One region of the Dyella sp. 05T440 genome, then DNA from elsewhere that is predicted to be linked to it. Evidence: riboswitches for the same ligand, from Rfam matches in the RefSeq annotation. Region 1 holds a riboswitch; the other holds the start of a gene.
What was found. A riboswitch is a leader RNA that binds a small molecule or an ion and turns the genes downstream of it on or off. The one in region 1 is predicted to bind cobalamin.

Region 1 (10,421 bases):
TGTGCTTCCACGGCATCTGCCACGCGGTCGATGCTCGCCTCGCGCAACGCGCACAGGTCCAGCGGGGCGGCATGGCGCAGACCTGCCCAGGCGAGCAGGGCCGAGAGCGCCTGCGGCTCATCGAACAGGCCGTGGAGGTAGGTGCCGAAGATCTGACCATCAGGCGACAGCGCACCGTCCGGCTCGCCTGAGGCGAGCACACTCGCCGGCTGCTCCAACGCTGCACCACGACTGACGCCGCAGTGGATTTCATAGCCGCTCACCCGCGCGTCTCCCAGGACCAGTTTCCCCTCCACGCGGCGCAATTGCTTGCGCGATTGAAGCGTGGTCTCCATCTGCAACCAGCCCAGTCCAGCGCTCGAGCCCGGCTCGCTCTCGATGCCCTGTGGATCATGCACGAAGCGCCCCAGCATCTGGAAGCCGCCGCAGATGCCGATCACTTTCCCGCCGTAGCGTAGATGGCGCGTGATGGTTTCGTTCCAGCCCTGCGCGCGCAGCCAGGCCAGGTCGGCGCGGGTGGATTTGGAACCGGGCAGGACGATCAGGTCGGCCGGCGGATGCGCCTCGTCGGGACCCACGAAACGAAGCTCGACGTCCGGGTGGGCGAGCAAGGCATCGAAGTCGGTGTGGTTGCTGATGCGCGGCAAGGCCGGCACCAGCACGCGCAGGCGCGCATCCCTCTTTTGGACTGCGTCGCGCGGCAAGGCGTCTTCGGCCTCCAGGTGCAGGCCGTGCAGATAGGGCAGCACGCCCAACACCGGCTTGCCGGTTTCGCGTTCCAGCCAATCCAGGCCGGACTGGAGCAACGCCATGTCGCCGCGAAAGCGATTGATGACGAAGCCGGCGATGCGTGCACGCTCGCTGTCCGACAGCAGCGCCAACGTACCCACGAGATGCGCGAACACGCCGCCGCGGTCGATATCGGCAATGAGGATCACCGGGCAGTCGACCGCCTCCGCGTAACCCATGTTGGCGATGTCGCGATCGCGCAGGTTGATCTCTGCGGGGCTGCCCGCACCCTCCACGATGATCGCGTCGTAGCGATCGGCCAGGCGGTGATGCGAGGCGAGCACGGCATCCATCGCGATGCGCTTGTAGTCGTGGTAGTGGCGCGCATCCATGTTCGCCACGGGATGTCCATGCACGATCACCTGCGCGCCAATGTCGCTATTGGGCTTGAGCAGGACCGGATTGAAATCGGTATGCGGCTCCAGCCCGGCCGCCTGCGCCTGCACGGCCTGGGCACGGCCGATTTCGCCGCCATCGATCGTCACCGCGGAATTCAAGGCCATGTTCTGCGGTTTGAACGGCGCCACGGCGATGCCGCGTCGGTGCAGCCAGCGGCACAAGCCGGTGACCAGGGTGCTCTTGCCCGCATCAGAGGTGCAGCCTTGCACCATCAGCACGCCAGCGCTCATCGCCGCCTCTCCTTCAAGTCCAGCGCGCGCAGCGCATCGTCGAGTCGCCGTAGCGCAACCTCATCAGGGGGCAGGCCAAAACGCAGACTTGCGGGCGTCTCGAACAGCCGGGTCAGGATGCCTTGCCTGGCCAGCGCTATATGCACTGCTTCTGCGCCTGCGTGCCGCCACCACTGGAAGAACGCGCACCCTGCCGTGGCTGCCATGCCATGACGCAGCAGCACGGCCGCCAGACCTGCGCTCATATCCTGCAGCCAGGAGCGCGCCGTGGCCTGCCATGCGCGATCGGCAAGGGCCAGCCTGAGTACATGACGCGTCGGCCCGCTCAACGTCCACGGGCCCAATCGATCGCCCAGTGTTTCAAGCAACGCAGGATGCGCAGCCACAAAACCCGCGCGCGCTCCGGCCAAGCCAAAGAACTTTCCGGCGGAGCGCAGCACGATCAGCCCGTCGCGGTACGCTTCGCTACACAGGCTTTGCTCTGGCGTGACATCCATGAAGGCCTCGTCGACGATCAACCAACCGCCGCGCGAGGCCAGCGCGGCATGACATGCCAGCAAGACGTCACGCTCGAAGCGCTCGCCGCCGGGGTTGTTGGGATGGATCAGGACGATCACGTCGTAGCGCGATGGATCGGCCAGCAAGCTCGATGCCGACTGCGTTTCCACCGCATGACCCGCGCGGCGCCAGGCATGCGCGTGTTCGTTGTAGCCAGGCGCAATCACTCCCACGCGCGAGGCTTGCCGCAGACTGGGCAGCATCTGGATGGCGGCCTGCGATCCGGCCACGGGCAACAGCTGCGACGCACCGTAGTACTCGCACGCGGCACCGACGAGGCCATCGTCGTCTTCGGGCAATCGCTGCCAGACCGATGCCGGCAGGACGGGCACCGGCCAGGCATAAGGACTGATGCCGGTGGACAAGTCCAGCCACGCATCCGGCGCAATGCCGTAGTCGCGGGCTGCTCGCAACAGGCGTCCGCCATGTTCAAGCATGGCCGGCTCCCCAGCTCACGATGCCCAGCAGCATGATCACCAGCAGCCAGAGCACCACGCAGCGACGCACCAATTGCAGCGCGCGCACGATCGATTGACCATCCGGTGCATCGCCCTCGCCCAGCACCGGGCGCGGCTCCCACACGCCGTCATAAGGCGCCGCTCCGCCGAGGCATACACCCAGCGCGCCCGCACCGGCCGCCATCACTGGTCCGGCGTTCGGGCTGTCCCATTGCGGCGCCTGTACGCGCCAGCAGCGCCACGCCCGCGCCGCGTCGCCCAGCAACAGGTAACTCATGGCAGTCAGGCGTGCCGGCAGAAAATTGAGCACATCATCGATCCGCGCCGCCGCCCAGCCGAAGCGATCGTAGCGCTCCGTGCGATAACCCCACATCGCATCCAGCGTGTTGGCCAGTCGATACAGCACCGCGCCCGGCGCACCCAGCACGAGGAACCAGAACAGCGCGCCGAACACGGCATCGTTGCCATTTTCCAGCACCGATTCCGTCGCGGCCGCGGCGACCTGGGCGTCATCCAGTGCAAGCGTGTCGCGACTGACCATGCGACCTACCGCCGTGCGTGCGCCAAGAATGTCGCCGGCGGCGAGTGCGCGAGCCACCGGCATCGCGTGATCGCCCAGGCTGCGCAAACCAATGGCCAGGTAAAGCACGAGTACATCGAAGAGCAGCCGTAACCAGGACGCTGCATGCCCGAGCCACGTGCCAAGCAACCAGGCCAACGCCACCAGCGGCAGCACCACCACACACCAGGCCAGCACGCCTGACGCACGACGATCCGCGTGCCATCGCGATTCGGCCCAGGCGGCCAGACGTCCAAACGACACCAGCGGGTGCATCTGCCGCGGTTCGCCCAGCCACGCATCCAGCAGCACCGCGAGCAGCATGGCCAGGGCGGTGGTCATGGCCGGAACAAGGCCACGGCCGCCGTCGGGTTCGACGGAAAATAAAGGTGCATGAAGCTCGCCGTGAATCGTTCGCGGCGAAACACGCCTTCCCGGCTCGGACCGCCATCCGGGTTGCTGGCCATCGCCCAGGGCGCCTCGTCGATTTCGGCTAGCGCGTAGTGAAAGGTGTGACCGCGCAACTCGCCTTCGGGCAAGGCAACGGATTGCATGCCTAGCCCACCGAGTCGCGTCTGCATCGTCGCCCGGCCGCGCAGCAGGCCCGCCATCGGAAACGCCGCGCCATCGGTGCCCGCCAGGGAATCCAGCGCGTATAGCATGCCGCCGCATTCGGCCAGCAGCGGGCGACCGGCATTCACATGATCGTGTAAGGCGCTGCGCAAGTTGTCGCTGTCAGATAGCGTCGCCAGATGCAGTTCGGGATAGCCGCCAGGCAGCCATACCGCATCGCATTCGGGCAGCGCGTCACCGGCCAGCGGCGAGAAGTAGCGCAAGTCCGCGCCCGCTTCGCGCAGCAGATCGAGATTGGCCGGATAGAGAAAACAGAACGCCGCGTCGCGGGCAATCGCGATGCGGCAACCCTGCAACTGCTTGGGCACCGGCGCGTGTGACGCTGCGGGAAACGCCACCGGCGGCGGAAGTTCGGCATTGGCATGGGTGCCCCATGCGTCGGCCAGTGCATCCAGGCGCGCGTCGATATCGCCCAGCTCGCCAGCGGCCACCAGACCCAGATGCCGCTCGGGCAAGGCCAGCGCCGCATCGCGCGGCAACGCACCCAACCACTGCAGAGGGGACGGCACACTGCCGGCAAGCAGCTGAGCGTGATACGCACTGCCCACGCGATTGGCGGCGACACCATGCACGCGCAGGCCGTCGCGATAACTCGCCAGTCCCAGCGCCAGGGCACCAAAGGTCTGCGCCATCGCCGAACCGTCGATCACGGCCAGCACCGGCAAACCGAAACGCTGGGCGAGGTCCGCACTCGACTGGCCGCCGTCGAACAAGCCCATCACGCCTTCGACCAGGATGAGATCCGCCTCGCCAGCCGCTTCATGCAAGCGCGCGCGTACGTCGTCCTCGCCGTTCATCCACAGATCGAGCTGGTAGACCGGCGCGCCACTGGCGCGCTCCAACACCATGGGGTCGAGAAAATCCGGACCCGTCTTGAAGACGCGCACGCGCCTGCCCTGCCGGGCATGCCAGCGCGCCAGCGCCGCCGTCACCGAAGTCTTGCCCTGCCCCGACGCAGGCGCCGATACCAGCAAGGCAGGACAGGAGGCGATCTGGTCAGTCATCGGTGAACTCCGTCGTTGGTGCCGCTTGCCACGCCGAACCGTCGCGTCAGAGCTCGATGCCCTGCTGCGCCTTGATGCCTGCCTGGAAGGCGTGCTTCACCAGGCGCATTTCCGTCACCGTATCGGCCAGTTCCACCAGGCCATCCGGCGCGCCGCGCCCGGTGATCACCACGTGCTGGCGTGGCGGGCGCGCCCTCAGCGCGGCGCACACGATGTCCAGGTCGATATAGCCCTTGACCAGGGCGATATTGAGTTCGTCCAGCAGTACGAAGTCGAGCGACTCATCCACCAGCATATTGGCCGCCACCTGCCAGGCCGCTTGCGCCGCCTGGATATCGCGCGCCTTGTCCTGCGTCTCCCACGTATAGCCTTCGCCCATCACGTGGTAATCGAGCTCATCGGGAAAGCGGCGGAAGAACGCTTCCTCGCCGGTGGAGAAACTGCCCTTGATGAACTGCACCACGCCACAGCGAAAACCATGGCCGAGCGAACGCGCCAGCATGCCGAAGCCCGAGGAGCTCTTGCCCTTGCCGTTACCGGTATTCACCACCAGCACGCCGCGCTCGATGGTGGCGCGGGCTATCTTGCGATCGACCAGCTCCTTCTTGCGCTGCATGCGCTCGCGGTGGCGTTCTTCGGCATTCGGCGTTTCGGGCGTGTCGCTCATGCTCAGGCTCCCTTCTGGTGTGCCGTAGAAGACGATGCCGCGCGCACGATCACAGCATGCAGCACCAGGGCTGCCGCGACGTAGCCCAGGGTGGTGCGCACGAACAGCGGCCCCCACTGCCACAGGCGCGCCAGGTATTCGCTCATGTGCGGCTGCGCATAACGGCCGCCCAGCCAATAGAACGAGCCATTGGAGATGGCGAACGAAGCCACGGCCGCCAACACGGCCACGCCCAATGCTCCGAGCAGCGACAACGCGCCCTGATTCACGCGCGGCGCATACCAGCGTCCGGCGTACCAGAGCACTGCGTAAGCCAAGGGCAAAAACGAGTACGCCAGCGTCACGCAGAAGGCGCTCACGCCCGCGTAGCTGATCGAAATCCAGTCCAGCGCCACCGCAAGCAGCACCATCACCACGAAGGTCCAATGGCGGCGCAGATAGAGACCACCAAGGAAGAACAACGCCATCGAAGCATCAGGCAGATGCAGCGTGTCGCCGAAATGCTTGAAGCGGGTGGCGATCATCACCGCGACCAGTACCAGCCACAGCGCGTTGAAACGGGAACCGGAAAGAGCTTTCACGAAACGACTCCTGGTCGAATGCATGGAAAAACGCCGGGGCCTTCGCGGGCCCCGGCGTCATGGATTACTGCGCGGGCTGATAACGCAGGGTCAACATGTAGTTGCGACCTGGCTGGTTGAAGTACCAGGCGGTCTCGTAGTCCTTGCCGAAGGCGTTGTTCAATGCCAGTTGCAGCTTGAAATCGCGCGAGATGGCATAGGCTACGCGCAGGTTGGTGATGGCGTAGCCGCCCAGCGGATGCTGGTTGGCCAGATCATCGTAGCGACGGCCCGAGACGAACCACGTGCCACCCACGCTGAAGTCGCCGAAGCTGCGATCGAGGTCGATATTGCCGGTCTGGCGCGCACGGCGCGGCAGCAGGTTGCCTTCGTACGCGGTCGACTCGTCGCGTGGGTCCAGCCAGGTGGCCGTGCCCGTCACCAGCCAGCCCAGCACGTGCCCGCTCACCACGCCTTCCGCACCACGGATGCGCGCCTGGTCCACATTGCCCGGCGCCTGGGTGGCGGCGTCGTAGGTGATCAGGTCGGTCACGTTGTTGCGGAACGCGTTCAACGACCAGTAGCCCCAGTCGTAGCTGCCGCGCAGGCCGAGTTCGAAGTTCCTCGAACGTTCCGGCTTGAGATTCGGGTCGCCGTAGAACGGGTAGTACAAATCGTTGAAGGTCGGCGCCTTGAACGCGGTGCCATAGCTCGCGGTGAGGCGCAGGGTTTGGGTGAAGTCCCAGCCCCACAACAGGCTGCCGGTGTTCTTGCTGCCGAACTGGCTGTTGTCGTCGTGACGCACGCTGGCCTGCACCGACTGGCTGCCGAAGGTCTGCTGCCACTGCACGAAGCCGCCGCGGTCGATGCGGCTGTTCACCGGCTCGCCGGTAAACGCATTCATGTAACCGGCGGTGCTGTCCACGTGGTCGCGCTGCCAGTCGAAGCCGGTCGTCAGCAGGCCGCCCCAGAAACCGATATCGGCCTGGAACGAACCCAGATCGCGATGCGTGTCGAAACGATCGACGTACACGCCCTGGTAGAAGTCCTTGCTGAAATCGCCGCTGGTGCCGAGGCTGAGCGTGAGCTTCACATTGGACGCCGGACGATAGTGCACGCTGCCGCCCACCACTTGCGTGGCGCTCTTGTCGGAGTCGGTGTACGTGCCGTCGTAGTAGTTGTGGCCTTCGCTGCGGAACAGGCGCACATCGGCATCCCACTGTTCGTCGAACTTGTAGCCGCCCTGCAGGGTCAGCGCATTGTTGCGATAGCCATCCTTGTCCGGCTGGTCGGCAAAGCAGGCTGCGCCCACTTCAGCTGCACCCACGCGGCAGGAATTGATGCCGTGCGTCTGATCGTGCGAGGCCTCCAGCGAGTACCAGCCGTCGCCGCTCTTGCCGGCAAAACCGGCCGAGCCGTTCAGATGGCTATAGCTGCCGACGCCCAGGCTGAAGGACGGCACGAAGGCGCCTTCCGGGCGACGCGTGAAAATCTGGATCACGCCGCCGATCGCTTCGGAGCCGTACAGGCTGGAGAACGGGCCGCGCACGATTTCGATGCGCTCGATCTGGTCGACCGGGATGTCCTGCAACGCCGCCGTGCCCAGCGTCGCCGAGCCGATCTTGACGCCGTCGATCATCACCAGCACGTGGTCGGCTTCGGTGCCACGCAGGAACGCGCTGGTTGCCTTGCCGGGGCCGCCGTTGTTGGCAATCTGCATGCCAGGCGTGCCGCGCAGCAGGTCTGCCAGCGAAGACGGCTGCAGGCGTTCGATATCGGCGCGGTCGATCACCGTCACCGCGGACAACGTCTGGTTCTGCGTCTGCTCGGTACGCGTGGCCGTCACCACCACGCCGTCGAGGTTGGTCGTGTCGTCGGCGAACGCCGGGAAGACGATGGTCGAAAGTGCCGTCGCCAGTGCGGCGCGACGGATCATGGAAAGTCGGATGGTCAAAGTACTGCTCCTCAACCGCGCCTGCCCGCGCGGAACGCATGGGAAATAGACAGGCAGGAGGAGCGTGGCGGCCGTGCGCGTGCACGACATCCATGACACGGCCCACCGCCTGTCTGGTCGTACCTCAAGGCCGGTCTCCGGGCTCGCGGGCGAAGACGCAATGTCTTCCGGAACGACGCCTTCCCATGCGCTTGGCACAGTGGCTCGATGTCGCTCCGTCGATCCCCATCTGGATCGCGCCTGCCTACCGTTGCGGGGGCAGCTCCGGAATAGGCGCATCAGCGCCGCACCGGATTCCCGTTTCAACTCCCAACCGACTGGCTGGGGGTCACCTCAGGTGGGGCGCATGGTAGCAGAGTGGGGGCTGGGGCCGTTGGGGTGAGCCGTCTCCCCCGTTTCGTCCGTGCACGCCTTCCTGTGGGAGCGCACCCTGTGCGCGACAGCCACGCTGGGATGTATCGCTCCGTAGGTTCGTCGCGCACAGGGTGCGCTCCCACAATAGATCTGCGGCTCTTGGCTCCGGCTCTTGGCTCTTGGGGGTCCCCGTATGACGCGGCGGGCGGGTGGAGGAAAGCCCGCAGGGTGGCCGCAGGGATGCGGCCAATTTTTCGACAGGACAGGGATGTCCTGTCGAAAAAACCCGGAGCCCGCACGCTCACCTGGAGGGTCGAAGACCCGGAAGGCGCGTCATCCGGGGGGCCCTTTCTTTTGGTTACTTTTCTTCACTCCGGGCATCCTGCCCTCCGCCCTGCGGGCCGGCTTCGCCGTTCGCACGCGCTCCTGCGCGTGCGTGGGCAAGCAAAGAAAAGTAACCCGGGCCGCGGCAGCGGCACGGAAGCCCGCGGCAGGCGAGCCAGGTCGCCGTATCGCTAGAACCAAAGACCGAGGTTCTGGATGACCAGCCTTCAGCTGTTGAAGAGCGCTTCCGGCCTGCGCCGGGATGACGAATAGAAAGGTTCCCGCGAGCACCCGCCCCTCACCCCAGCCCTCTCCCCGGCGGGGAGAGGGAGCAAAGCGGCGCGCCTTTGAAAGGCCACGCAAAACAAAACGCCCGCCCTGTTCGCACAGGACGGGCGCCACAACCATCAACATCCAAACCGCGCGTTACTGCGTGTGGAACACCAAATGCCCCTGCTCCGCCTCCACCACGATGGTCGCGCCAGCAGCAAACTTCCCTTCCAGGATCTGCCGCGCCAGCGGATTCTCCAGCTGCTGCTGGATCGCCCGCTTCAACGGCCGCGCGCCATACACCGGATCGAAGCCCACGTTGCCCAGCAAATCCAGCGCCTTGTCACTGATCTCCATCCGTAGCTGACGCTCGGCCAGACGCTTCTCCAGATAGGTCAGCTGGATCAGCGCGATCTTGCGGATCTGCTTCTTCTCCAGCGGGCGGAACACCACCAGCTCATCGAGTCGGTTGATGAACTCCGGGCGGAAGTGCGCCTGCACCACGCCCAGCACCGCTGCCTTCATCTGCAGATAGTCCGCTTCGCTGTCGCCCGCCTGCTCCTGGATCATCTGCGAGCCAAGGTTGGAGGTCATCACGATGACGGTATTGCGGAAATCCACTGTGCGACCCTGGCCGTCGGTGAGGCGACCATCGTCCAGCACCTGCAGCAGGATGTTGAACACATCCGGATGCGCCTTCTCCACCTCGTCCAGCAGAATCACGCTGTACGGACGACGACGCACTGCCTCGGTGAGATAGCCGCCTTCTTCGTAGCCCACATAGCCCGGAGGCGCACCGATCAGGCGGCTCACGGAGTGCTTCTCCATGAACTCGCTCATGTCGATGCGCACCATCGCATCCTGCGTGTCGAACATGAACTCGGCCAGCGCCTTGCACAGTTCGGTCTTGCCCACGCCGGTGGGGCCGAGGAAGAGGAACGAGCCATTGGGGCGATTGGGATCGGAAAGGCCAGCACGGGAACGGCGAATCGCATCGGACACCGCACGCACGGCTTCATCCTGGCCGACCACGCGCTTATGCAACGCGTCTTCCATATGCAGCAGCTTGTCGCGCTCGCCTTCGAGCATCTTGTTGACGGGGATACCCGTCCAGCGCGACACGACCTCGGCGATTTCCTCCTCGGTCACGCGATCCTGCACCAGCTTGAAGTCCTGCTTTTCCGCAGCTTGTGCGGCGGCGAGCTGCTTTTCCAGCTCCGGCAGCTTGCCGTATTGGATCTCGCTCATCTTGGCGTAGTCCTGCTGACGCTGGGCGGCGTCCAGTTCCACGCGCGCGGCTTCGATCTGTTCCTTCACCTTGGTCGCGCCCTGCAGCGCGGCCTTTTCGGACTTCCAGATCTCGTTGAGATCGGAGAACTCGCGCTCGAGCTTTTCGATGTCGCTTTCCAGATCGGCGAGGCGCTTCCTGGACGCGTCGTCGGTTTCCTTCTTGAGCATCTCGCGCTGGATCTTCAACTGGATGAGGCGACGCTCCAGGCGATCAAGCTCCTCCGGCTTGGAATCGATTTCCATGCGGATGCGCGAGGCCGCCTCGTCCATCAGGTCGATGGCCTTGTCCGGCAGCTGGCGATCGGGGATATAGCGGTTGGACAGCGTGGCCGCCGCGACGATGGCCGGATCGGTGATCTCCACGCCGTGATG
Region 2 (10,421 bases), on a different contig from region 1:
CTGCACGAGGCGCTGGTCGGCGCAGTACTCCAGGTACTGGCGCATTTCCTTCGGCGAAAGACCGGCCACGCCGCCGGAGAGCACATCTTCCGCGAACTGCGTTTCGCAGGCGATGGCCTCTTCGAGCATCGCTTCCACCTGCGCGCGCATCTCCTCGTCGAACAGCTCGGGCTCTTCGGAGCGCACCGTGCGTACCACGTCAAACGCAAACGCCATATGGCCAGACTCGTCGCGGAACACCCAGTTGGTGCCCGAGGCAAGGCCATGCAGCAGGCCGCGCGAACGCAGGAAGTAGACGTAGGCAAACGCTGCATAGAAGAACAGGCCTTCGATGCACGCCGCAAAGCAGATCAGGTTGAGCAGGAACTGGCGTCGATGCTCACGCGTCTCCAGGCGCTGCAGGCCCTGGATGGAGTCGATCCACTTGAAGCAGAACTCGCCTTTCTGGCGGATCGACGGAATGTTCTCGATCGCGTCGAACGCCTTGTTGCGTTCGGTCGGGTCGGGAATATAGGTATCGAGCAAGGTGAGGTAGAACTGCACGTGCAGCGCTTCCTCATACAGCTGACGCGACAGATACATGCGCGCTTCGGGCGCATTGATGTGCTGGTACAGGTTGAGCACCAGGTTGTTCGACACGATCGTGTCGCCGGTGGCGAAGAACGCGACCAGGCGATGGATCAGGTGACGATCCGCATCGGACATCTTGGATTTGAGATCGGTCACGTCCAGCGAGAAATCCACTTCCTCCACCGTCCACGTGTTCTTGATCGCGTTGCGATACATCTCGTAGAACTCGGGGTAGCGCATCGGGCGCAAGGTGAGTTCAAAGCCTGGATCAAGAATGTTCGACATGGTGTTCCTCGGTAAACGTGCTGCTCAATCCAGCTTGCGTGCGTAGCGGTCGCGCACGAAGCGGCTGATATAGGTGGACAGGCCAAGGCCCGCCTCGGCGAGCGCCTGCATGTTCTTCACATGCAGGCGCCCGGGTGTTGCGTCGGTGTATTCGTAGAGTCCGTCCTTTACGAAACGAACCCGGATGTAGCCCTTGCCAGCTTCGTAGCTGGCGACCCCGGATTTGCCGCTGAGGTTCCGGTAGGGCTTCATCGTTGCGCCTTCTTACTGACAAGCCTCGCAGTACTCCGGATTCTCCAGCGAGCAGAACACTGCCGCCGTCGCCTCTTCCTGCTCCTCGACCGGTGCGGGTTTCGCCACCGGCGCGGCCGACACCGTGGTCTTGGTGATCTTGGTCGCCGGACGCGAGCGCAGGTAGTAGGTGGTCTTGATGCCGGACTTCCATGCGTACATGTACATGGAGCTGAGCTGGCCGATGTTCGGATTTTCCATGAACAGGTTCAGCGACTGGCTCTGGTCGATATACGCGCCGCGCGCGGCACCCAGGTCGATCAGGGCCTTCTGCGGCAGCTCCCACACCGTGCGATAAATCAGGCGCAGACGTTCCGGAATGGCGGCAATGCCCTGGATCGAGCCTTCCGCCAGCTTGATGGCGTCGCGGATTTCGCTCGTCCACAGGCCCAGCGTCTTCAGCTCTTCCACCAGATAGCGGTTCACCACCAGGAAGTCGCCCGAAAGCGTCTCGCGCTTGAACAGGTTGCTCACCTGCGGCTCGATGCACTCGTAGCAGCCGGCAATCGAGGCGATGGTCGCGGTCGGCGCAATGGCGATCAGCAACGAATTGCGCAGGCCCTTGGCCTTGATCGACTCGCGCAGTGCATCCCAGCGTGCAACATCGTTCGGCTGCGCGTTGGTCCAGTAGTCGAACTGCAGCTCGCCATTGGCTGCGCGCGTTTCCGCAAAGCCCGGGTGAGCGCCGTGCTCCATCGCCAGTTCGTTCGACTGCGACAGCGCGTTGAAGTAGATCTCTTCCGCGATGCGCGTCGACAGCGCCAGCGCTTCGGCTGAATCGAACGCCAGGCGCAGCTTGAAGAACACGTCCTGCAAGCCCATCACGCCCAGACCCACCGGGCGCCACTTGTTGTTGGCGACCTTGGCGGTGTCGATCGGGTAGAAGTTCAGGTCGATCACGCGATCGAGCTGACGCACAGCCGTACGCACCGTGCCGGCGAGCTTGTCGAAATCGAACTGACCGTCCACCACGTGGCGCGACAGGTTCACCGAGCCCAGGTTGCACACCGCCGTTTCGTCGGCATTGGTGACTTCCAGGATTTCGGTGCACAGGTTCGACAGGTGGATGACGTTTTCCGCCTTCGCCGTCTGGTTGCTGGTGGCGTTGCTGCGATCCTTGAAGGTCATCCAGCCATTGCCGGTCTGCGCCAGCGTGCGCAGCATGCGGGCGTACAGCTCGCGCGCCTTCACCGTCTTCACGGCCAGGCCGGCGGCTTCGGCTTCGCGATAAGCCTTCTCGAAGGTCTCGCCCCAGCTGTCGACGAAGTGCGGCACCACCTTGGGATCGAACAGCGACCAGTCGCCGTCGTTCTCCACGCGGCGCATGAATTCGTCGGGAATCCAGTTGGCCAGGTTGAGGTTGTGCGTACGGCGCGCGTCGTCGCCCGTGTTGTCGCGCAACTCGAGGAATTCCTCGATGTCGCCGTGCCACGGTTCCAGGTACACGCAGGCCGCGCCCTTGCGCTTGCCGCCCTGGTTCACCGCGGCGACGGAGGCGTCCAGCGTCTTCAGCCACGGCACCAGGCCGTTGGAATGGCCGTTGGTGCCCTTGATCAGCGAGCCGCGCGAACGCACGCGCGAGTAGGCCAGGCCAATGCCGCCGGCAAACTTGCTGAGCTTGGCCACGTCGCCGTACTTCTCGTAGATGGATTCAAGCGAATCCAGCGGCGAGTCGAGCAGGAAGCACGAGCTGAGCTGCTCATGCGCCGTACCTGCATTGAACAGCGTCGGCGAGCTGGCGATGTATTCCAGCGAGGAGAGCAGGCGATACAACTCCAGCGTCTCGCCGATCTCGTTGCCGCCGAGCGCGCAGGCGATGCGCATGAAGAAATGCTGCGGCGTTTCGATCACCTTGCGCAGCTGCGGATGGCGCAGCAGGTAGCGGTCGTACACTGTGCGCAGGCCGAAGTATTCGAAGCGGCGCGTGGCGAGCGGATCGATCGCGTCGTTGAGTTTGCGCGCATTGATCTGCACGAAGTCGCGCAGGCGCTCGTTGAGGATGCCCAGCTCCGCGCCGCGCGCTATGGACTGCGAGAAGCTCTGGATTTCCTGGCCGCTCACTTCCTTGTCGATGAAGGCGCCCAGCAGGCGCGCAGCGAGCTGGCCGTATTCGGGTTCTTCGGCGGTGAGCGCAGCGGCCGTGCGGATCGACAGCTGATCCAGCTCCTGCGTGGTGGCGCCGTCATACAGGCCGCCGATGGTCTTGAGCGCCACGCGCATGGGATCGACCCCATGCAGGCCTTCGCTGCTGCGGGTGACGGCGCGGACGATCTTGTTCACGTCCACCACTTCCTGGCGGCCGCTGCGCTTGGTCACGCGCATCTGGCCGGGGTTGTGCGGCGGGGTCAGCGCGAACGGCGCGTCCGTGCGCGGCGCGTCGGCCACGGCGGTGTCGGTGGAAAAAGCAGTGTCGGCACGATCGTCTGCACGTTCGCGCCCGGTGGTATCGATAGGTTGCATCGCGACTTCGCTCCAAGCTTGGTCATCAACCGCCTGCTCCCGCGCGCAGGGCTGAAAAAAGGTGACGTTTCGCGGACGGTCGAGCAGCAGGGCAGCAGCCCCGCGCATCGACGCGCTTCCCCGCGGAAGCCGTCACTACGCACCAGGGCGTTGGGCCCTGATGTGCCGGCAGGTCTTCGGACTCGTGGACATGGGCGGTGAGGCCCGGCCTAGTTGCCCCCGCTTCCCAGCCGCCGAGGGCCAGTGCGATGGGGGCTTTCGTTTCCACTTACCGCTGCGGGGCAGTCCCGGATTTGCACCGGAGTTCCCTATTAAGCCATTCCGACCGTAGGTCTGAGAGTGGCACCGACGAGGCACAACATATCGGGCTACACCGGGTCGGTCAACCCAACAGATTGTGGATTGACCGTGGATAAGCCCGAAAACTCCAAGATGGGGGCGGAGTTAGGAAATGCTAGGAAATTTTCATAGGGGAGGTCGCTGCGGCGACTCTCGGCTAGTGCAAGTGCCGCCTCTCCGAAAAGCGTCTCAAAGGCGCGTTTCGGCCTGCGTCTCAAGGAGGGCTGCGAATTCGCGGGCGAACCGGTGCACGTCGCCCGGCCAGCGGGACGACACGTAGCTGCCATCGCGTACGACGAAGGCGGGCGTGTCGTCCGTGTCGCTGTCGCGTACCAAGCCGGAGGTCTTGCGCTGATGGTCGGTGGCGTCCTTGGGTACGTCGAGGAAATCGTCGGGGCTGGCCAACGCACGCGTCACTTCCTGCTGGACGGACATATAACCCGTTGGCTGGCCCGCGCCGTCGGGATAGGTGCGGTAGTAGTCCGGATCCCAGAAGCGCGTGATGCGGGTGAGCGACCACGCGGATTTTTCCAGCGCCCAGGTGAGGGCGGTGGTGCGCCGCCCATGCAGCACGGAGCGACCGTCCGCACCGCGGCTGCGCGCCGCCAGTACGACGCCGTGGCAAATCGCAGCCACCGGTTTGTCGGCGGTGAAGAAGGCAGCCGTCACGCGCTGCAGCTGCTCGCTTTCCAGATACTCGCGAACGCCGCGCGCGCAATGTCCACCCGGCAGCAGCAAGCCGTCGAATCGTTCGGCATCGATGGCATCCCAGGCGATCGGGGCGTTGAACGCCACATCCTTCTCAAGCGCCGCGTAATCGCGCCGCGCATCGGCATTGGCGCGCAACAGCAAGCCGAACAAGCGCAGCTTGCGCAAACCGGGCACGAAACCCCAGGGATCCAGCCCTTCGCCACTCAACATGATGGGGTCGGCGCTGGCCACCCGGCCATCGGGCGTGGCGAACGTCGCGCGATGTCCCGCTTCGATGAGTACGCGCCATGGCACTGCAACTTCGCTGGGATCGAAGTCCTGATGCGGAACGGGGATGAGTACGTGGGCCATGCGACGGGCGTCCTTCGATGTGGGCGCATCCTGGCGGATGACGTGATCGACGCATGTTGCGGGTCACCGCACATACAAGGCAAGCTCCGGGCTTGGCCGTTCGGCCCTCTATTTCACCGGGAAATCCATGGGCCATCCGCTGCTGCTCGTCCAACTGCTGGTGATCATCGTGGTGTCGCGGCTTATCGCTGCGCTCGCGAGGCGCATCGGCCAGCCGGCAGTTGTTGGCGAAATGCTGGCAGGTCTCGCGTTGGGCCCGATCGTGTTCGGCGCCATCGCACCGGAGTGGCAGCAGCAGCTGTTTCCCGTCGACAGCCTCGGCAACCTGCAGAGCCTCAGCACGCTGGGCCTGGTGTTGTTCATGACCGTGGTAGGGGCGGAGTTGCGCGTGCCGGCCAGTGCGCAGGGTGGCTTGCTGCGGCCGGCGGCGTGGATCGGCGGGCTGGCCATCGTGATTCCTGTCGCGCTCGCCTTGCTCGCCGCGCCATGGCTGTATGTGGACTATGCGCCGCCAGGCATCAGTCGACTGGGCTTTACCTTGTTCTTTGCCACGGCGTGTGCGATCACCGCATTGCCCGTGATGGCGCGCATCGTGAAGGAGCGCGGCATCACCGAGTCGCTGCCCGGCCGCCTCGGCATCGCGGCAGCAGCGGTGGCCGACGTGCTGGCCTGGATCATGTTGGCCTTCGTGGTGGCGCTGATCAGCGCACATGGCGACTGGGCGCCGTTCTGGCGCACCATGATCGGCCTGGCCGCCTTGCTCGTGCTGACCTGGTTCGTGCTGCGCCCGTTATGCGCAAAGCTGCTGGCGCGTCACGCACCGGACGGCAATGCCGACGGCGCGGTGCTGGCCTTCCTGCTGGCCGGCGCCTTCGGTTGCGCAGCCATCACCGAATGGCTGAACCTGCATGCGGTATTCGGTGCGTTCCTGTTCGGCGCCTGCCTGCCGCGCGACGATCGCCTGCTGGAAAACCTGATCGATCGCGTTGAACGCGTCACCATTGCCGCGTTGTTGCCGGTGTTCTTCGTGCTGGCCGGACTGAGCACCAGTTCGAAGCTGCTGACCGGCGGAGCAGGCATCGCCTTGTTGCTCGTGCTCGCTGTTTCGGTGGCCGGCAAATTGATCGGCGGCACAGCTGGCGCACGCCTCTCCGGTCAGAACTGGCGCGACAGCCTTACCATCGGCTCGCTGATGAATGCGCGCGGCATGATGGAGCTCATCGTCATCAAGGTTGGCCTCGATGCGGGCGTGATCAACAGTGCGATGTTCACCATCCTGTTGGTGATGGCGATTGTGACGACGATGATGACGACGCCGATGGTGTCGGCGTTTCATGTCGATGCAGGCGCGCGTTCGGTGGACGAGCCCAGTTCGAGCTGACCGCGCTTAGCGGCGATGCCCAAAGGAACTCCAGCGAGTGGCGTTCCGTGTGTCGATAACTCAGTTGGGCGCTGTCTGTGAAATCAAATGTGTGCCACTTCCCAGCAGATGGATCGAGCCGTCAGGAATGGCATCGGGCGCTTCTGCGACTAGCGCAGAATCCTCAGCCCAGGCGATGTGCTCACGGGGACCCGGCACGTACACGTCCCACTCGCCATACGGCGTCTCCGAGCCGCTGCTCATTATGAAGCCCACGGGTATCCGCGCGTCCCAATAGGGCGCTTGTACCAGGTTGCCCGATGTGGGCAGTTGGAACTTCCAGTATCTCGACGCTTTGATGGCAGCGTGGGCAAGGTCTTCGCGAAATTCGGCCATCCGCGCAGCGCTTGGTACGGAGACGCCGAGATTGACTTGTTCGGCGCTCACATCGGTGACTTTGCCGTCTTGACCGACACGGACGAGGAGATAAACCGTGCCGGAGACGTTGTTGTTGCGAGAAAGCGATGGATAGACGGGCGGCACACGACGTGCCCACGTGATCGTCGCACCTTCCGCCTCGTCCTTGTCGCTGAAATCGGCGCTGGCAACGCGTAACGTCATGTGGCGATCGTCGGCGCTGGTGGCGACGATGCGCAGCGACATCCTTTCCTGAAACGGTGTCGTATGGGCCTCGCCGAGCTCGAATTTCCAGGTCGGCGCGACGCGCTTTATGAGATCCAGGACAGCAGGCGGCAGCTTTTCTGCCTTGTACAGCGCGTAGCTGCCAACCTTTCCGTCAGGAAGAACTTCGACGGTTCCACTCACCAGCATGCTGGCTTCGATGGGATCCTTCGGACTGTTCGCGTGGACCGACGACGCCAGCAGCAACATGGCCGCCGCGAAGGCAGCCGAACCCCAACGAGCCATGACGCATTCCCCCTCCGGAATATGGCCGCAGTCTAGTCATGGCGATCAGGCGCAGCAATGTGCCGCGCCGGGCGGCTTGCCGGCATTCCCGTGGCTTTCTCAAGCCACTGCAGTCAGCCGGCAGAGCTCACATGCTTGTCGTCGGATACTCTCACCAGATCCGCACCCGCTCCTTCGGATCCAGATACAACGCATCCCCCGGCTGCACCCCGAACGCCTGATACCACCCATCGATGTTGTGCACCGGCCCATTCACGCGGAACTTGCGCGGCGAGTGTGGATCGCTGGTGACCTGGCGGCGGATGGCGTCGTCGGTGAGTTTGCCGCGCCAAGCCTGGGCCCAGCCGATGAAGACGCGCTGGTCGCCAGTGAAGCCGTCGATCACCGGAGCGGGCTTGCCGTGCAGCGACGCGTGGTAGGCGTCGAGTGCAAGGGTGAGGCCGCCCAGATCGGCGATGTTCTCGCCCATCGTGAGGTTGCCGTTAATATGTACGCCGGGCAGCGGTTCGAACGCGTCGTACTGCGCGCCGAGTTTCTTGGCGCGTTCGTCGAATGCCTTGGCGTCGGCCGGCGTCCACCAGTCGCGCAGCGCGCCGCTGGCGTCGATCTTGCGGCCCTGGTCGTCGAAACCATGGGTGAGTTCGTGGCCGATCACGCCGCCAATGGCGCCGTAGTTGATTGCCGGGTCGGCGTTGGGATCGAAGATCGGCGGTTGCAGGATCGCCGCGGGAAACACGATGTCGCGCAGCGAGCCGTTGTACGCGTCATTGGTCTGCGGCGTCATGCTCCAGTCACTGCGGTCGACCGGCTTGTCCAGGCGATCGACATTGAACGACCAGTCGGCCTGCGCGGCGCGTAATACATTGCCGGCAAGATCATCGCTGCGCATCGTGACTTTCGAATAGTCGCGCGGATGATCGGGGTAGCCCACCTTGATGGTGTAAGTGTCGAGCTTCTTCAGGGCTTCCTTGCGTGTTGCCGGGCCCATCCAGTCGAGGTGTTCGATGCGCACGCGATAGGCGGCCTTGAGGTTGGCCACGAGTGCTTCGATCTTGGCTTTTGACGAGGCGGGGAAATACTTGTCGGTGTACAGCTGGCCGACGGCCCAGCCCAGATTGCCGAAACAGGCGAGGCGGTCACCTGCGCCGCAGTCGCCGCCGGATACCGCGTGCACGCCGCGCTTCCACAGCACTTCCATCTGCTGCTGGCCGGCAAGCGTCTTGTCGTGCATCTCGAAGTACGCCTGCTGGAAGGGCGTCGAGAGGTAGTACGCCGCGTTGTCGGCAATGCGTGCGGCCTGCCACGCCTGGATGGTGGCGACGGGCGTCTTCGCATACAGCGCCGCGAGCTGGGGAAACGCGGTCTTTTCCATCACCACGATCTGCTTGCGCTGGTCGAGTTGGGCGGACTTGAGGAAATCATTCCACGCAAAGCCGGGCGCGAGCTTCTGCAGGTCGCTTATGCTCATCGGGTTGTACATCGCCACCGGATCGCGTTGCTCGACCTTGCTGATGCTGGCCTGCGCGATGGCGGTTTCGAAGGCCAGCACATCCTTTGCGGCAGCCTCCGGTTGAGGCCATCCGGCGAGGGTGAGCAGCTGCGTCACGTACGCCTGGTAGGCCGCTTTCTGCTTGGCAAATTCTGGCTTGAGGTAGTAGTCGCGGTCCGGCAGGCCGAGACCTGCCTGTGATACGTAGACGGCGTAGCGATTGGTGTCTTTCAGGTCGACATCGAAATAGATGTTGAACAGTGATCCTTCGAAATCCAGGCCGCTGCGACCCATCAGCGCCGCTTGAGCGTCGCGCGTGGTGGCCTGCTTCACGGCATCGAGTTGAGGCGCGATCGGTTTGGCACCGAGCGCATCGACGCGTGCCTGATCCATGAACGATTGATAGAACGCGCCGACCTTGCCTTCGATTGAGGCGCCGTTGGTCTTGTCCCGCGCCGAGGCCTCCATCAGCTCGTGCAGACGCTGCTCAGTGAGGTCGGTCATGGCCAGTCGCAGGCTGACGGCCGGCTTGTCGGCAGGAATCGGCGTGTGATCCAGCCAGGTGCCATTGGCGTAACGGAAGAAGTCGTTGCCGGGCTTGACCGAGGTATCGGCGCCCGCCTGGTCGAAACCCCATGCGCCGTATTGCGGCTTGCCCGTGGCCGTATCGGCCGCGTGAGCCACGCCCAGGCTCAGTGCACATGCGCACGCTGCCGCCAGAATCCTGCTGACCATACGCTACTCCCTCCCCAATGATGGTCCCGGGATACTGGCACGACGGCGGGGTGCGGCCAGTGCTGGAAGTTGTGGTCCAGCCACGGCCAGGAGCCCGGGCAGGCCGGGCCGCTGGCCTCACTGGCGGCTGGGGATCAGTACCCGTTGCGCTGGTAGTGGATGCGGCCGCTGTCGTTATTGAGCGACCGGTTGAGGTGCTGCTGTTCCGCCGCGGTCAGGTGGCCGCCATGCTCGGCCATGTCGCGCATTTCGCGGGCGGCGATGTTGGAATCCTGGCGCTCGTCGCGGAAGGCCTGTTGCGCATTGATCTGGCCATCGGCGATGCCGGCGTCGATGCGATTCTGCTGGTTGGCCAGGCGCTGGTTCACCTGGTTGATGCGTCCATGGCCCGGGATATAGATCGGATTGTCTTGTGCCGAGGCGGCGGCGCTGGCAAAGGCGGCGACCAGGCCGAAGGCGATCAGGCCGTAGCGGATGTGCTTCATGGTGGATTCCTCGCAGGTTCGAAAGTTGGGCGCGTATCGCTTGGGCGACATCGCGGCCTTGTTCGGGATGGCTGATATTTGCCGGTAGCGGGAACCGTGGAGCGGTTGACGGGAGCGGCGGATCTTTCAAGCCATACGTCGTTGAGCTGGCAGGTATAGATTCGCGCCAGCACGCCTGCGGGGTTTGCCAAAAGAACGTCGGGTTTGCCAAAAAGCACGATCGGGCTTCGCGTGGCGCTGCCGGCCCGGTTTCCAAATGCAAACGGCCCGGCAGGGGCCGGGCCGTTGCACTGGTCTGACGGAGGCGATCAGCCGCCGGTGCGCTGTTTGTGGATGCGGGTGCTGTCCTTGTTCAGCGACTTGTTGAGGTTCTTCTGTTCCTGCTTGGTGAGATGACCGCCGTGCTCGGCTTCGTCGC

Region 2: linked by a shared signal. The riboswitch ahead of AC1DE1_RS19030 (ribonucleoside-diphosphate reductase subunit alpha) and the one ahead of btuB (TonB-dependent vitamin B12 receptor) in region 1 are both predicted to bind cobalamin.

What each region holds. Positions count from the first base shown of each region.
Region 1 covers NZ_JBFTKN010000009.1:150,608-161,028, forward strand. The annotation lists gene AC1DE1_RS13470 (cobyric acid synthase) at 1-1,418, opposite strand, end outside; gene cobD (threonine-phosphate decarboxylase CobD) at 1,415-2,413, opposite strand; gene cbiB (adenosylcobinamide-phosphate synthase CbiB) at 2,406-3,317, opposite strand; gene AC1DE1_RS13485 (cobyrinate a,c-diamide synthase) at 3,332-4,630, opposite strand; gene cobO (cob(I)yrinic acid a,c-diamide adenosyltransferase) at 4,677-5,297, opposite strand; gene AC1DE1_RS13495 (hypothetical protein) at 5,300-5,878, opposite strand; gene btuB (TonB-dependent vitamin B12 receptor) at 5,943-7,901, opposite strand; cobalamin riboswitch at 7,923-8,162, opposite strand; gene clpB (ATP-dependent chaperone ClpB) at 8,916-10,421, opposite strand, start outside.
Region 2 covers NZ_JBFTKN010000019.1:803-11,223, forward strand. The annotation lists gene AC1DE1_RS19020 (ribonucleotide-diphosphate reductase subunit beta) at 1-855, opposite strand, end outside; gene AC1DE1_RS19025 (hypothetical protein) at 880-1,107, opposite strand; gene AC1DE1_RS19030 (ribonucleoside-diphosphate reductase subunit alpha) at 1,120-3,606, opposite strand; cobalamin riboswitch at 3,757-3,971, opposite strand; gene AC1DE1_RS19035 (type 1 glutamine amidotransferase domain-containing protein) at 4,135-5,007, opposite strand; gene AC1DE1_RS19040 (cation:proton antiporter) at 5,135-6,388, shown strand; gene AC1DE1_RS19045 (energy transducer TonB) at 6,449-7,294, opposite strand; gene AC1DE1_RS19050 (M13 family metallopeptidase) at 7,446-9,518, opposite strand; gene AC1DE1_RS19055 (hypothetical protein) at 9,653-10,003, opposite strand; gene AC1DE1_RS19060 (hypothetical protein) at 10,312-10,421, opposite strand, start outside.